DNA from 4 places in the Bradyrhizobium sp. SHOUNA76 genome. Region 1 is predicted to be linked to each of the others. Evidence: predicted binding sites of a transcription regulator. Region 1 holds the regulator's gene; each other region holds the start of a gene.
The links. The regulator HrcA, encoded in region 1, represses chaperone genes, less so after heat shock. The targets are predictions, from matches to a motif close to GTTAGCACTCNCNNNNNGNGAGTGCTAAC.
Positions count from the first base shown of each region.

Region 2: the regulator HrcA is predicted to act here: its motif matches at 2,022-2,050, upstream of MOV74_RS03250 (co-chaperone GroES).
Region 3: the regulator HrcA is predicted to act here: its motif matches at 2,033-2,061, upstream of MOV74_RS18760 (co-chaperone GroES).
Region 4: the regulator HrcA is predicted to act here: its motif matches at 1,443-1,471, upstream of groES (co-chaperone GroES).

Region 1 covers NZ_JALBHA010000068.1:1,880-5,613, forward strand. The annotation lists gene rdgB (RdgB/HAM1 family non-canonical purine NTP pyrophosphatase) at 1-218, opposite strand, end outside; gene rph (ribonuclease PH) at 230-943, opposite strand; gene hrcA (heat-inducible transcriptional repressor HrcA) at 1,112-2,200, shown strand; gene grpE (nucleotide exchange factor GrpE) at 2,297-2,914, shown strand; gene pncA (bifunctional nicotinamidase/pyrazinamidase) at 3,014-3,734, opposite strand, start outside.
Region 2 covers NZ_JALBHA010000011.1:41,854-45,587, reverse strand. The annotation lists gene groL (chaperonin GroEL) at 1-1,521, opposite strand, end outside; gene MOV74_RS03250 (co-chaperone GroES) at 1,665-1,982, opposite strand; gene MOV74_RS03245 (hypothetical protein) at 2,326-2,595, opposite strand; partial or broken gene MOV74_RS03240 (IS701 family transposase) at 2,728-3,164, shown strand; gene MOV74_RS03235 (hypothetical protein) at 3,167-3,442, opposite strand; gene MOV74_RS03230 (hypothetical protein) at 3,535-3,734, shown strand, end outside.
Region 3 covers NZ_JALBHA010000169.1:3,886-7,619, reverse strand. The annotation lists gene MOV74_RS18770 (tetratricopeptide repeat protein) at 1-1,253, shown strand, start outside; gene MOV74_RS18765 (usg protein) at 1,440-1,727, opposite strand; gene MOV74_RS18760 (co-chaperone GroES) at 2,104-2,418, shown strand; gene groL (chaperonin GroEL) at 2,463-3,734, shown strand, end outside.
Region 4 covers NZ_JALBHA010000111.1:8,741-12,474, reverse strand. The annotation lists gene MOV74_RS15085 (protein phosphatase CheZ) at 1-534, shown strand, start outside; gene MOV74_RS15080 (hypothetical protein) at 726-1,247, opposite strand; gene groES (co-chaperone GroES) at 1,564-1,860, shown strand; gene groL (chaperonin GroEL) at 2,010-3,641, shown strand.

The DNA of each region.
Region 1 (3,734 bases):
TCGGCGAAGGAGGGAAGCTTGGTCGCCTTGGCCGCCGAGATCGCCTTGATCGCCGCGTTGCTGCGGAAATCGCTGCCGGTCTCGTCCGGTTCCGCGAGGCCGAGCTCGCCGGCCGACACCGCCGCGATGCCGTACGGCGCAAGCAGCTCCCGCATCTCGGCGAGCTTGCCGGGATTGTGGGTCGCGATAACGAGCTTGTCCGTGATTCGGCGGTGCATGGGCCTATTGACTACGCCACAGCCAGTTTCTGCAAGTCTACCAGACGGGCGACGCCCTTGCGCGCCAGCGCCATCAGCCCCAGGAACTCATCCTGTGTGAACGGCTCGCGTTCCGCCGTGCCCTGCACCTCGATGATGCGGCCATCGCCGGTCATGACGAAATTGGCGTCGGTCTGGGCTTCGGAATCCTCGGCGTAGTCGAGATCGAGCACCGGCGTGCCGTTGTAGATGCCGCAGGAGATCGCGGCGACGTTGTCGCGCATGACGTTGGCCTTGATCATGTTGCGCGCCTTCATCCAGTTGATGCAATCGGCGAGCGCGACCCAGGCACCGGTGATCGAGGCCGTGCGGGTGCCGCCGTCGGCCTGGAGCACGTCGCAATCGACCGTGATCTGGCGCTCACCGAGCGCTTCCAGATCGACGATGGTGCGAAGCGAGCGGCCGATCAGGCGCTGGATCTCGACGGTGCGGCCGCTTTGCTTTCCGGCGGAGGCCTCGCGGCGGGTGCGTTCTGAGGTCGCGCGCGGCAGCATGCCGTATTCGGCGGTGACCCAGCCGCGGCCCTGGCCCTTCAGCCACGGCGGCAGGCGGTCTTCCAGCGTGGCGGTGACCAGCACATGGGTGTCGCCGAATTTCACGAGGCAGGAGCCTTCCGCATATTTGACCACGCCACGCTCCAGCGTCACGGGGCGCAATTCGTCGGGCGCACGGCGGCTTGGCCGCATGGGAAATCCTCCAAAACTCGCAGGTGTAGGGCTGTTGGCGGTGCTTGTAGGGGGGGTGAGGGTGGGCGGCAAGGTTTTTTCACCCCTGATTTCGTGCCCGCAAACACCACGCTTGTCAGAAGCGCCCGGGATGGACAAATTATGAGCATCTGAGAGGAGTTACCGTCGGTGGCCCATCACGATCCGATCCAGCTGATCGCGCCGCGCGCAGGCCTTGCCCAGCTCAACGAGCGTTCCCGCGACATCTTTCGTCAAATTGTCGAAAGCTATCTCGCGACCGGTGAGCCCGTGGGCTCGCGCAATATCTCGCGCCTGATCGCGATGCCGCTGTCGCCGGCCTCGGTCCGCAACGTCATGGCCGATCTGGAACAGCTCGGCCTGATCTACGCGCCCCACACCTCCGCCGGCCGGCTGCCGACGGAACTGGGCTTACGCTTTTTCGTCGATGCCCTGATGCAGGTCGGCGACCTCACTGAGGCTGAGCGGGCGGCGATCCAGAGCCAGCTTGCCACCGTAGGCCAGGCGCAATCGGTCGAGGCGGCGCTGGACCAGGCCTTGACGCGGCTGTCGGGACTGACCCGTGCCGCCGCGGTGGTGCTGACGCCAAAATCCAATGCGCGGCTGAAGCATATCGAATTCGTCCGGCTGGAACCGGAAAAGGCGCTGGTGATCCTGGTTGGCGAGGACGGCCAGGTCGAAAACCGCGTGCTGTCGCTGCCCCCCGGAGTTCCCTCCTCGGCGATCACCGAGGCCGGCAATTTTCTCAATGCGCGGATTCGCGGCCGCACCCTGGCCGAGGCGCGGCTCGAGCTCGAGACTGCGCTCGGGGAAGCCCGCGCCGAGCTCGATCAACTGACGCAGAAGGTGATCTCGGCCGGAATCGCAAGCTGGTCCGGCGGCGAGAACGAGAACCGGCAGCTCATCGTCCGCGGCCACGCCAATCTGCTGGAGGATCTCCACGCGCTGGAGGATTTGGAGCGGGTGCGCCTTTTGTTCGACGATCTCGAAACCAAGCGCGGCGTCATCGACCTCCTAGGCCGGGCCGAGACCGCCGAAGGCGTGCGCATCTTCATCGGCAGCGAGAACAAGCTGTTTTCCCTGTCAGGCTCCTCCACCATCATCTCGCCCTATCGGGATGCCGCCGGCCACATCGTCGGCGTCCTGGGCGTGATCGGCCCGACCCGGCTGAATTATGCCCGCGTGATCCCGACCGTGGACTACGCCGCCCGCATCGTCAGCCGGCTGCTGGGGGGCTGACCGGCGTTTCCGCCGATCACGGGCGCTTGATTTTCATGGCTCCAGGCCCGATATCCGGGCCAACAATCCCTGGAAACGAGTTCGAGATTAGAGCCGATGACCGATCGAGACCGGCAACCCGAAGACACGACCGCGCCGACGCCCGAGCCCGTGGTGTCGAAGCCCTACATCATGCCCGACGATCCCGAGCCCGGCTCGGTCGAAACGTTGCAGAAGGAAGCCACTGAGGCGCGCGACCGCATGCTGCGGACGCTGGCCGAGATGGAGAATCTGCGCAAGCGCACCGCCAAGGAAGTCGCTGACGCCCGCCTCTATGGCATCACCGGCTTTGCCCGCGACGTGCTCGACATCGCCGACAATCTCCAGCGCGCGCTCGATGCCGTTCCGGCCGAAGCCCGTGCCACGGCCGATCCCGGCCTGATCTCGCTGATCGAGGGCGTCGAGCTCACCGAGCGCTCGCTGCTCAACGCGCTGGAAAAGCATGGCGTGAAGAAGCTCGATCCGCAGGGCCAGAAGTTCGACCCGAACTTCCACCAGGCGATGTACGAAGTGCCCGATCCGTCGGTACCCTCGGGCACCGTGGTCCAGATCATGCAGGCGGGCTATACCATCGGCGAGCGCGTGCTGCGTCCGGCTTTGGTCGGCGTCGCCAAGGGCGGTGCAAAGGCCGCTCCGGCGGCGAACAACAACGAGTCCAGCGACGCGCCGAACTGAGTTTGGCGTCATTCCGGGGCGATGCGAAGCATCGGACCCGGAATCTCGAGATTCCGGGTTCGGCTCTTCGAGCCGCCCCGGAATGACAGCTCGGAAATCCTACGCACCCGCCGCGATATCCGCAGACTGAATCCGCTTCACGCCGGCCTTGGCCATATCGGCCCAGGCTTTTGCCAGCGAACCCTGCGTGTCGATGCCGCGGCAGGCGTCTTCCACCACATAGACCTCGAAGCCTGCCTTGCGCGCGTCGAGCGCGGTCCAGGCGACGCAGAAGTCCGTCGCCAGCCCTGCAACGAAGACGCGCTTGATCTTGCGCCCCTTGAGGTATCCGGCAAGTCCCGTCGAGGTCTTGCCGTCGGCCTCTAGAAAGGCCGAATAGCTATCGACGTCCTTGTGAAAGCCCTTGCGGATGATGAGTTCGGCGTGCGGGATCGCAAGGTCCTTCGACAGCGCGGCTCCGTCGGTGCCCTGCACGCAATGGTCCGGCCACAGCACCTGCTTGCCGTAGGGAAGGTCGACGGTCTCGAACGGCTTCTTGCCCGAATGCACTGACGCGAACGAGACGTGGCCCGGCGTGTGCCAGTCCTGCGTCATCACCACATTCGCAAACGCTTTCGAGATCTTGTTGATGACGGGCACCACCTGCTCGCCCTCTTTCACCGCGAGGCTGCCGCCGGGCAGGAAGCAGTTCTGCACGTCGATCACGAGCAGCGCGGAGGTCTCGTCAGGCTTGATAGATGCCGCTGCAAACAGCGCGGTTGGTGCGAGGCTCGCCAGCGCCGTCGTTCCGAGCATTGCCAAGACTTGTCGTCGGTCCAGC
Region 2 (3,734 bases), on a different contig from region 1:
GTTCTGAATCGCCACACGAACGACCTTGGTCGGGTCGATGATGCCCTTGGTGACCAGGTTGCTGTACTCGCCGGTCTGGGAGTCAAAGCCGTAGCCATACTGATCCTTCTCCAGGATCTTGCCGACGATGACGGAGCCGTCCTCGCCAGCGTTGATCGCGATCTGGCGCGCCGGATAGGATAGCGCCTTGCGCACGATCTCGACGCCGGTCTTCTGGTCATCGTTCTTGGTGCGCAGCCCCTTGAGATGCTCGGAAGCACGCAGCAGGGCGACGCCGCCGCCCGGCAGGATGCCTTCCTCGACGGCCGCGCGGGTCGCATGCATCGCGTCATCAACGCGATCCTTGCGCTCCTTCACCTCGACCTCGGTCGCGCCGCCGACGCGGATCACCGCGACGCCGCCCGCGAGCTTGGCGAGACGCTCCTGCAGCTTCTCACGGTCATAGTCCGAGGTGGTCTCGTCGATCTGCGCCTTGATCTGCGCCACCCGCGCCTCTATGTCGGCCTTCTTGCCCGCGCCGCTGACGATGGTGGTGTTCTCCTTGTCGATCATCACCTTCTTGGCGCGACCGAGCATGTTGAGCGTGACATTCTCGAGCTTGATGCCCAGATCTTCCGAGATCGCCTGGCCGCCGGTCAGGATCGCGATGTCCTGCAGCATGGCCTTGCGGCGATCACCGAAGCCCGGCGCCTTCACGGCCGCGACCTTCAGACCGCCGCGCAGACGGTTCACGACCAGGGTCGCAAGCGCTTCGCCTTCGACGTCTTCCGCGATAATCACAAGCGGCTTGCCACTCTGGACCACGGCTTCCAGCAGCGGAAGCAATTCATTCAAGTGAGACAGTTTCTTCTCATTGATGAGAACGTAGGCATCTTCCATTTCGACGCGCATCTTGTCGGCGTTGGTGACGAAGTAGGGGGAGATGTAGCCGCGGTCGAATTGCATCCCTTCGACGACCTCGAGTTCGGTCTCGAGCGACTTGGCTTCCTCAACCGTAATGACACCCTCGTTGCCGACCTTCTTCATGGCGTCGGAGAGGAACTTACCGATCTCTGCATCGCCATTGGCCGAGATGGTGCCGACCTGGGCGATCTCCTCGTTCGAGGTGACCTTCTTGGAGTTCTTCACGAGGTCGGCGACCACGGCTTCCACCGCGAGGTCGATACCGCGCTTCAGGTCCATCGGGTTCATACCGGCGGCAACCGCCTTCGCGCCTTCACGGACGATCGCAGCCGCGAGTACAGTCGCGGTGGTGGTGCCGTCGCCGGCCGCGTCAGCGGACTTGGAGGCGACTTCGCGCACCATCTGGGCGCCCATGTTCTCGAACTTGTCCTCGAGCTCGATCTCCTTGGCGACGGTGACGCCGTCCTTGGTGATGCGGGGGGCACCGAACGACTTGTCGAGAACGACGTTCCGGCCCTTGGGACCGAGCGTGACCTTGACCGCATTGTTGAGAATTTCGACACCACGCAACATCCTGTCGCGGGCATCTACGCCGAATTTGACTTCTTTGGCCGACATCATGATCTCCGTTTTCGACTGGTCAGATCCCAAGGATCGCGCACCTGGGCGAGCTGTTAAGGGGCGGGATTTGAACTTACGGGCCTCATCCTGCGAGGCGCCGGCTGCGTCGACGGCTCAGGATAAGGAAAACTGACTGGAGCTTAGGCGACCTTCTTCTTGGCGGCGGGCAGATCGACGAGAACGCCCATAACGTCGCTTTCCTTCATGATCAGCAGTTCCTGACCATCGAGCTTGACCTCAGTACCGGACCACTTGCCGAACAGCACGCGGTCGCCGACCTGGAGCTCTATCGGGATCAGCTTGCCGGCTTCGTCGCGGCCGCCTGGACCAACCGCCGCGATCTCGCCCTGCGAGGGCTTTTCCTTGGCGCTGTCCGGAATGATGATACCGCCAGTGGTCTTATCTTCGGCTTCGATGCGCTTGACCACAACGCGGTCGTGAAGCGGACGGAATTTCATGCTGTCCTCCTGCTTTCTCGTTGTTGTTGCTTTGGACGAAATGGCAGTCGTGGCCAGCGAGTGCTAACAGCACATAAGCCGCCGCAAGGGGACGTACAAGACCGTCCTGAAACGATATTCTGCTCTGAGCATCACGAAATAGCTGCCAAGACCGCGGCCGCTAAGGATCCGGTGAAGGCCAGCCGTATGGTGCGAAAGTCGTTGGACGCCGCGTCATCAGATTTAAGAAAGCTTCCCATCGCGCAGGGGCTTTGCGTTGTTCTCGACATGCGCCAGAATACGCCGGACGTCGGTCGCTTCCTGTGCAGCCATTCAGCGGTGCTTGTCGAGATCGAGTGGCTCGTCACTCACGAGGCGCGTCGGCATCAATGCACCGAGCGTCAGCCAAATCGACCGGATTGATGGAAATCCTCTCCATCGTTGAAGTGCGCGGCGGCGCCGCCGGCACCGTCATCATAGTGGCAACCCGGCGAAACGACGCGAACGACAATCCTTCGATCATCTCCTCATCGGTGATGACCTCGTAGGCACCCGGAGGCAGCAGGCGGTCAATGCCCTTGATTCGGAAGGGATGCTTGAAGGTGACCGTTTCGCGTCGGGAGCGCATGGTCATGATCGGCTATCCTTCAGAGACAGCTTTGCATCGGCGCTATCGTGAAGCAATCCGTTTACAGTGCTCTTTGTGCCGAGATTAGCTATCTCTCTATCATGAGATGGCTGCGAAGTCACCAAATACAAGGCGATGCACATCGCGGATTTGTTGTCGATGCCGGCGGACGAGATGCTTGCTGATTCCAAGTGAAACAATGCGAGTTGGCGATCGGCGAGCATCGCGACTCGGAGAGAAGAAAGGCTATCCGAGATAGACCTGCGGCGGTTGGCTGCAACGTCATGGCGCGATGGATCTGCGAGCAAGCGCATCTGCAGTTGAAAGAGGAATTCTGTTTCCATCACTTCGAGTGACGGTCCTGGCACGGTCTTCACCGTCACGCTCTTATGACGATGATTGCTTACGCCTTCTTGCAGCACTGCCGCATTGCCAAGACGGGGCGGAAGAAGAATCGATGGCCACCACCTCAGCCCAGCCTACCGGCCGCGCGTCTACATCGTCGCTCTTATTCCCCGGCCATCAGATCCGCGATACCCATACTGCAAGACAGGTCAGCGACTCTGCCAAGTTAGTGTCACCGCACACGCGAAGCGTCTTTATGATCGTGCAGGAAACGGGCGATCCGCGTCTTCAACAGGGTGGCGTCGTGCGATTTGCCCGAGGCCGCCTGCTCGAAGAGCCTGCGCTGGACGTCAGTAGGCAGATCATTCCATTCGCTGACAAGGGCGGCACCCAGGCATTCCAGGACTCTGCGCTCCACGTCCCGCAAATCGCTGGCTCCATAGGGTAAAGGCCACGCCAGCTCCTGCGCTCCGCCTTCCTCGTCCCAACGGTCGAGAGCGGTTGCCATTGCTTCTCCCGACGTTGGCCTTCGACCTTTCTTTTTGACCATTCCATATAGTCGCACATATCGGCATTAAGCGCCATTCGCTGGATCGCGGGTTGATCCGAAGCGGCAATCCTTCCAGTACCGAGAATGCCGCGGCCGCGGAACTCGGTAGTTCGCCGATCCGTTATTGCAACGGTTTGTTCGCGCGGCGTACAGGCTCAAGGTTCACCATGGATGTGATCGTTACACCGGCAGAGGGAGGCACGGTTTGGCAGCTGACGGACCTGCTCGGCCGCTCGATGGGGCGCATCAC
Region 3 (3,734 bases), on a different contig from region 1:
ACCTCCAGAGCGCGATCTCCAACAAGATATTCACGCTCGATTTTGTGGGGGACGCCACCGTCGAACGGCACCAGCAGGCGCGGCAGGTATGGTGGGAGCGTGTCGGCGCGAAGATCGCCTCGGAGGCGGCCGAACCGCATGACAACAGCCGCGATCCGGATCGCCGCCTCGTGCTTGGCTATGTCTCGTCGGACTTCAACGCGCATTCGGCTGCGTTCATTTTCAAGCCGGTGCTGCAACACCATAACCCGGCGCAATTCGAGATCGTTTGCTACTCTTGTTCGTCAAAAGTGGACACGACGACCAGCGAATTTCAAGGGATTGCTGACCGCTGGCGCGACGCCTCGCAATGGACCGACGAGCGTCTCGCCGCCGAGATCCGGGCCGATGGCGTCGACATCCTGATCGATCTGTCCGGCCATACCAGAGGAAACCGGCTCAGCGTGTTTGCGCGCAAGCCAGCGCCGATCCAGGTCCATGGCTGGGGCCACGGCACTGGCACCGGACTGCCGACGATCGACTATCTGTTCTCGGACCCGGTCGCGATTCCTTTCGCGGTCCGGCATCTGTTTGCGGAAACTGTTGTCGACCTGCCGTGCTTTGTGACGCTGACGCCACTGCCGGCCGGGATTGAGCGGGCGCCGACCCCGGCGACCTCGAACGGCTTCGTCACATTCGGCGTCTTCAACCGCATCAGCAAGATTTCGGACGAGGCAGCGGAAGTCTGGTCCAGGATTCTCGAGCGAGTGCCGGGCTCGCGCCTGCTGATCAAGGATGTTGCGCTGGACGACCAGCTGGTCCGCGACAATCTGCTGGCGCGGTTTGCGGCTTGCGGATTGCCGGCCGAACGTATCGATCTGCTCGGAGCCACCTTGCGGGGCGAACATCTGGCATCGTTCAATCGCGTCGATATCTGCCTTGACCCGTTCCCGCAGAATGGCGGCGTCAGCACCTGGGAAGCCTTGCAGATGGGCGTGCCGGTGGTGGCGAAACTCGGCAACAGCCTGCCCAGCCGTGCTGCCGGCTCCATCCTCACCGCGCTTGGCCTGCCGCACTGGGTCACGGATAGCGATGAGGGGTATATCGAAATCGCTGTTTGCCATGCAGCTGAGGTCGGTGAACTCGATCGCTTGCGCCGCGACCTGCCTGGACGGATCGACTCCGCAGCCGCCGGCAACCCTGTCTCATATGCGCGAGCGGTGGACGAGGCCTATCGCGCGATGTGGAAGCGCTATTGCAACGGCGGCGCTTGATTGCGTGTTCGTGGGCGGACAGCGATTCGCGCAGCCGATGCTAATCCATCCTGCGCAGTTCCAACGCAGATATCGTAGGGTGGGCAAAGCGGAGCGTGCCCACCATGCCGGATGCAATCGGGGAGAGATGGTGGGCACGGCTCGCAAGCGCGCGCCTTTGCCCACCCTACGAGACCGGTGTCCGCCTCAATGCAGCCGGAACACGCCATCCACGGCGCGCAGCTCGGCCGGCTTGATCAGCTTTGAGTGCGCGACGGTGACCGAATGAAGGGGGCCGTCGAGCTTCTCCTGCCAGAACGCCAGGAAATCCTTCAGCGCCGGGAATTTCGGAAACATGTCGTAGTTCTGCCAGACGTAGGTCTGTAGCAGCGAGGGATGATCCGGCATCCGATAGAGAATTTGTGCCGTCGTCAGCCCGTAACCCAGCATCTGTTTCCGGAAATCCTCGGAAACGCCCCCACTCGGCAAGCCCATGCCAACCTCCTTTGCAGGAGCGCATTCAAGGGGCGGCTTGGTCGGTGTGCGCCTTACGAGCCACCCGGTACTGATGCGCTCACATGAGAGAAATGTGACGCAAACTGACAATACATCTCAAGCCCAAAAGTTTAACAAGCTGTTGAAATTCAATGCGTTAGCAGCAGATGCGGCACCGTGCTAATACGGGGCGGCCTCGGTTAACGATGGAAAAGAGATTCTGGCAGTCCGCGCTTCCGGGTGCTGATTTTTCTGCTAGAAGCCCTTGCCCCCGCAAAATTCCTGCCCTATTTCAGCTCGCGTGTGCTAGCACTCGCAGGCACTGATTGCTAACAATCTCAAAACCTCAACCCAAGCAATTGCTTAGGAGGACTGCATGAAATTCCGTCCGCTTCACGACCGCGTCGTGGTCAAGCGCATCGACGCAGAAGAGAAGACCGCAGGCGGCATCATCATTCCCGACACTGCCAAGGAAAAGCCCTCTCAGGGTGAAGTCGTCGCCGTCGGCCCCGGTGGCCGCGACGAAGCCGGCAAGCTGATCCCGATCGACCTGAAGGTCGGCGACCGCGTGCTGTTCGGCAAGTGGTCCGGCACCGAGGTCAAGATCGACAACGTCGACCTGCTGATCATGAAGGAAAGCGACATAATGGGCGTCCTCGACGTCCCCGCTTCCAAGAAGAAGGCGGCCTAACAGCCCCTCTCTCCCTCCTGTCAAACACCTAAGGAAAAATCCACATGGCAGCCAAAGAAGTCAAATTCTCGGTTGAAGCGCGCGACAAGATGCTGCGCGGCGTCGACATTCTCGCCAACGCGGTGAAGGTCACGCTCGGTCCGAAGGGCCGCAACGTCGTGCTCGACAAGTCGTTCGGCGCCCCCCGCATCACCAAGGACGGCGTCACCGTCGCCAAGGAGATCGAGCTCGAGGACAAGTTCGAGAACATGGGCGCGCAGATGGTGCGCGAAGTCGCCTCCAAGTCCGCTGACGCGGCCGGCGACGGCACCACCACCGCCACCGTGCTGGCCCAGGCGATCGTGCGCGAAGGCGCCAAGTCGGTTGCCGCCGGCATGAACCCGATGGACCTCAAGCGCGGTATCGACCTCGCGGTCGAAGCCGTCGTTGCGGATCTCGTCAAGAACTCCAAGAAGGTCACCTCGAACGACGAGATCGCCCAGGTCGGCACCATCTCGGCGAACGGCGATGTGGAAATCGGCAAGTTCCTCTCCGACGCCATGAAGAAGGTCGGCAACGAGGGTGTCATCACCGTCGAGGAAGCCAAGTCGCTCGAGACCGAGCTCGACGTCGTCGAGGGCATGCAGTTCGACCGCGGCTACATCTCGCCCTACTTCGTCACCAACGCCGACAAGATGCGCGTTGAAATGGACGACGCCTACATCCTCATCAACGAGAAGAAGCTCTCCTCGCTGAACGAGCTGCTGCCGCTGCTCGAGGCCGTGGTGCAGACCGGCAAGCCGCTGGTCATCGTCGCCGAGGACGTCGAAGGTGAAGCGCTCGCGACCCTGGTCGTGAACCGCCTGCGCGGCGGCCTCAAGGTCGCAGCCGTCAAGGCTCCGGGCTTCGGCGATCGTCGCAAGGCCATGCTGCAGGACATCGCGATCCTGACCGGCGGCCAGGCGATCTCGGAAGATCTCGGCATCAAGCTCGAGAACGTCACGCTCAACATGCTCGGTCGCGCCAAGAAGGTGATGATCGACAAGGAGAACACCACGATCGTCAACGGCGCCGGCAAGAAGGCCGACATCGAGGCGCGCGTGGCCCAGATCAAGGCGCAGATCGAGGAAACCACCTCGGACTACGACCGTGAGAAGCTCCAGGAGCGTCTGGCCAAGCTCGCCGGCGGCGTCGCGGTGATCCGCGTCGGCGGCGCGACCGAGGTCGAGGTGAAGGAGCGCAAGGATCGCGTTGATGACGCGATGCATGCGACCCGCGCGGCTGTGGAAGAAGGCATCGTCCCGGGCGGCGGCGTCGCCCTGCTCCGTGCCTCCGAG
Region 4 (3,734 bases), on a different contig from region 1:
ATCGAGCAGTGCGAGAAGCTGAAGGTCGAGCTCGACCTCATCCATGACGCCATCGACCGCACCAAGCGCGAGATCGCGACGCTGCATGGCAAGAGCTTTGACGGTGGCGAAATGGCCAAGGTCAACGGCGAGCTCGGCGCGGTCGTCGGCGGCACCGAGCAGGCGACCCAGCAGATCCTCGAAGCCGCGGAATCGATCGACCAGGCCGCCAGCGCAATGTCCAAGGTGGACTCGGTCGACCAGCAGAAGCGGCTCGCCGACGACATCCAGGAACGCGTCATCTCGATCTTCGAGGCCTGCAACTTCCAGGACCTGACCGGCCAGCGCATCAGCAAGGTCATGGGCACGATGAAGTTCATCGAGCAGCACATCAATGCGATGATGGACATCTGGGGCGGCGTCGACGCGATCAAGTCCCACGTGCCGGCGCAGGTGGACAATCGCAGCGAGGAGGAAAAGCTTCTCAACGGTCCGAAGCTCACCGGCGACGTCGGCCACGCCTCGCAGGACGACATCGACGCGCTGTTCGACTAAGCGGACGCGGATTACGGACAAAAGCAAAGCGCCGGCCCTGGGGCCGGCGTTTTTGCTTGGGATTCATCTCACGCTATCGTTCCGGGGCGGTCCGCAGGACCGAACCCGGAATCCGGAGCTTCGAGGCAAGGAGCCCACCACATCGAGATTCCGGGTTCACGCTTCGCGTGCCCCGGAATGACGGTGGAAAATCACGCCCTGGGCGCGCAGCGGACGTAGACCATGTTGCCGTAGCGGGTGGCGGCGTCCTTGTCGATGAAGCGGGTGATCAGGACGCGGCCGTCGAAGGAGATGATTTCGCGGTCCTGCTCGCCGGGGGTCGGGCCCGCCGGTCCGATGTAGTTCTTGCCGCTCGGCGAGCCCTTCAGCCGCAGCTCCTGGGGCGTTGCCTGGTCGGCCAGATGCATGATCACGCCGCCGGAGGAGCCGGCGGTGATCACGTAGGGGTTCTTGCACTGGGCTCTCGCGGCCGCCTCGGTGCGGGCGCGGTCGGCCGGGTTCTGGAACGAGGCCAGACCCCAGCGGCCGACGATCTCGTCGCCGCGAATGGTCGCAGGCATTTCCGGGGCTACTCCCGGCTCGGCTTCGGGCGGCGGCGAGGACGATGAGAAGGACGGCAGGCTCATGCCGCCGCCGCAGGCGCCCAGCAGCAGCGCCAGACAAGAGGCGGCCGCCAGATTGGCAACCGTGCGCGCGTGAGCTGAACTGATCATGGCATTCCCCCGAACAAAACCATGGCCGCACCCCTCCCGCAGCCAAGCGCAAAACCGCTGCCGGGGCAATGACGTCCTTTGATACGTCGGCGCCCCGAACAAGTTTCCAATGCCACCATCCTATATCCGCCTCACCAATCGCTTAACCACCTTTGCTTGACAGGATCGCGGCCAAGCCATATTTCCGGGCCCACTATTAGCACTCGGAAAGCCCGATTGCTAAGCGCGCCGTTCGATCCTCGGGATAGGGGATGGACGGAAGCGCCGCCCCACCCACTTCCACTACTTCCGAAGCGAGCCTCCAAAGGGAAACGTCATGGCTAAATCCAAATTTCGTCCGCTGCATGACCGTGTCGTGGTCAAACGTATCGACGCCGAGGAAAAGACCAAGGGCGGCATCATCATTCCGGACACCGCCAAGGAAAAGCCATCCCAGGGCGAGGTCGTCGCCGTGGGCCCCGGTGGCCGCGACGAGGCCGGCAAGCTGACCCCGATCGACCTCAAGGTCGGCGACCGCGTGCTGTTCGGCAAGTGGTCGGGCACCGAGGTCAAGATCGACAACGAAGATCTCCTGATCATGAAGGAGTCGGACATCATGGGCGTTCTGGCCTAAGGCCATCCGCCTGAACAGCCGCTGAATGTCATGCCCGGGTCGCCAAGATCCGGGCATCCATCATTCCACCGGGTTCGACCTGCGGACCCCCGGACATGATGCGACGAGGCGAGCGATAGACACATCACGAAACCAGAGGGATTGCAGAAATGGCTGCCAAAGACGTCAAGTTTTCCGGAGACGCGCGCGATCGCATGCTGCGCGGCGTCGACATTCTCGCCAACGCCGTCAAGGTGACGCTGGGCCCGAAGGGCCGCAACGTCGTCATCGAGAAGTCGTTCGGCGCGCCCCGCATCACCAAGGACGGCGTCACCGTCGCCAAGGAGATCGAGCTCGAGGACAAGTTCGAGAACATGGGCGCCCAGATGGTGCGTGAGGTCGCCTCCAAGACCAACGACCTCGCCGGCGACGGCACCACCACCGCGACCGTGCTGGCCCAGGCCATCGTGCGCGAAGGCGCCAAGGCAGTTGCCGCCGGCATGAACCCGATGGACCTCAAGCGTGGTATCGACAGCGCGGTGGCGGCCGTCGTCAAGGACATCGAGAAGCGCGCCAAGCCCGTCGCGGCCTCCTCCGAGGTCGCCCAGGTCGGCACCATCTCGGCCAACGGCGATGCCGCCATCGGCAAGATGATCGCCCAGGCGATGCAGAAGGTCGGCAACGAGGGCGTCATCACCGTCGAAGAGAACAAGTCGCTCGACACCGAAGTCGACATCGTCGAGGGCATGAAGTTCGACCGCGGCTATCTCAGCCCCTACTTCATCACCAACCCCGAGAAGATGACCGCCGAGCTCGAGGACGCCTACATCCTCCTGCACGAGAAGAAGCTCTCGGGCCTGCAGGCCATGCTGCCGGTGCTGGAAGCGGTGGTGCAGTCTGGCAAGCCGCTCGTCATCATCGCGGAGGACGTCGAGGGCGAGGCGCTGGCCACCCTGGTCGTCAACCGTCTGCGTGGCGGCCTCAAGGTCGCTGCCGTCAAGGCGCCGGGCTTCGGCGATCGCCGCAAGGCCATGCTCGAGGATCTCGCGATCCTGACCGGCGGCCAGCTCATCTCCGAAGACCTCGGCATGAAGCTCGAGAACGTCACGGTGAAGATGCTGGGTCGCGCCGGAAAGGTCGTGATCGACAAGGAGAACACCACAATCGTCAAGGGTGCCGGCAAGAAGCCGGAGATCGAGGCCCGCGTCGGTCAGATCAAGGCCCAGATCGAGGAAACCACCTCGGACTACGACCGTGAGAAGCTCCAGGAGCGCCTGGCCAAGCTCGCCGGCGGCGTCGCGGTGATCCGCGTCGGCGGCGCGACCGAGATCGAGGTCAAGGAGAAGAAGGACCGCGTCGAGGACGCCCTCAACGCCACCCGCGCCGCGGTGCAGGAAGGCATCGTCCCCGGCGGCGGCGTCACGCTGCTCCGTGCCAAGAAGGCGGTGGGCCGTCTCACCAACGCCAATGCCGACGTCCAGGCCGGCATCAACATCGTGCTGAAGGCGCTCGAGGCTCCGATCCGCCAGATCTCGGAAAACGCCGGCGTGGAAGGCTCGATCGTGGTCGGCAAGATCCTGGAGAACAAGTCCGAGACCTTCGGCTTCGACGCCCAGACCGAGGACTATGTCGACATGATCGAGAAGGGCATCATCGACCCCGCCAAGGTGGTGCGCACCGCGCTCCAGGACGCCTCCTCCGTGGCCGGCCTGCTGGTCACCACCGAGGCCATGGTCGCCGAAACGCCGAAGAAGGAAGCCCCGCCCGCGATGCCCGCCGGCGGCGGCATGGGCGGCTTCTAAGCCGATCCTTTCATTACAATGTTGCGAAGGCCGCCTCCGGGCGGCCTTCTTTTTTGCAGACCCTGCCTTCAGCTTTCCGATTCAACCGACGGC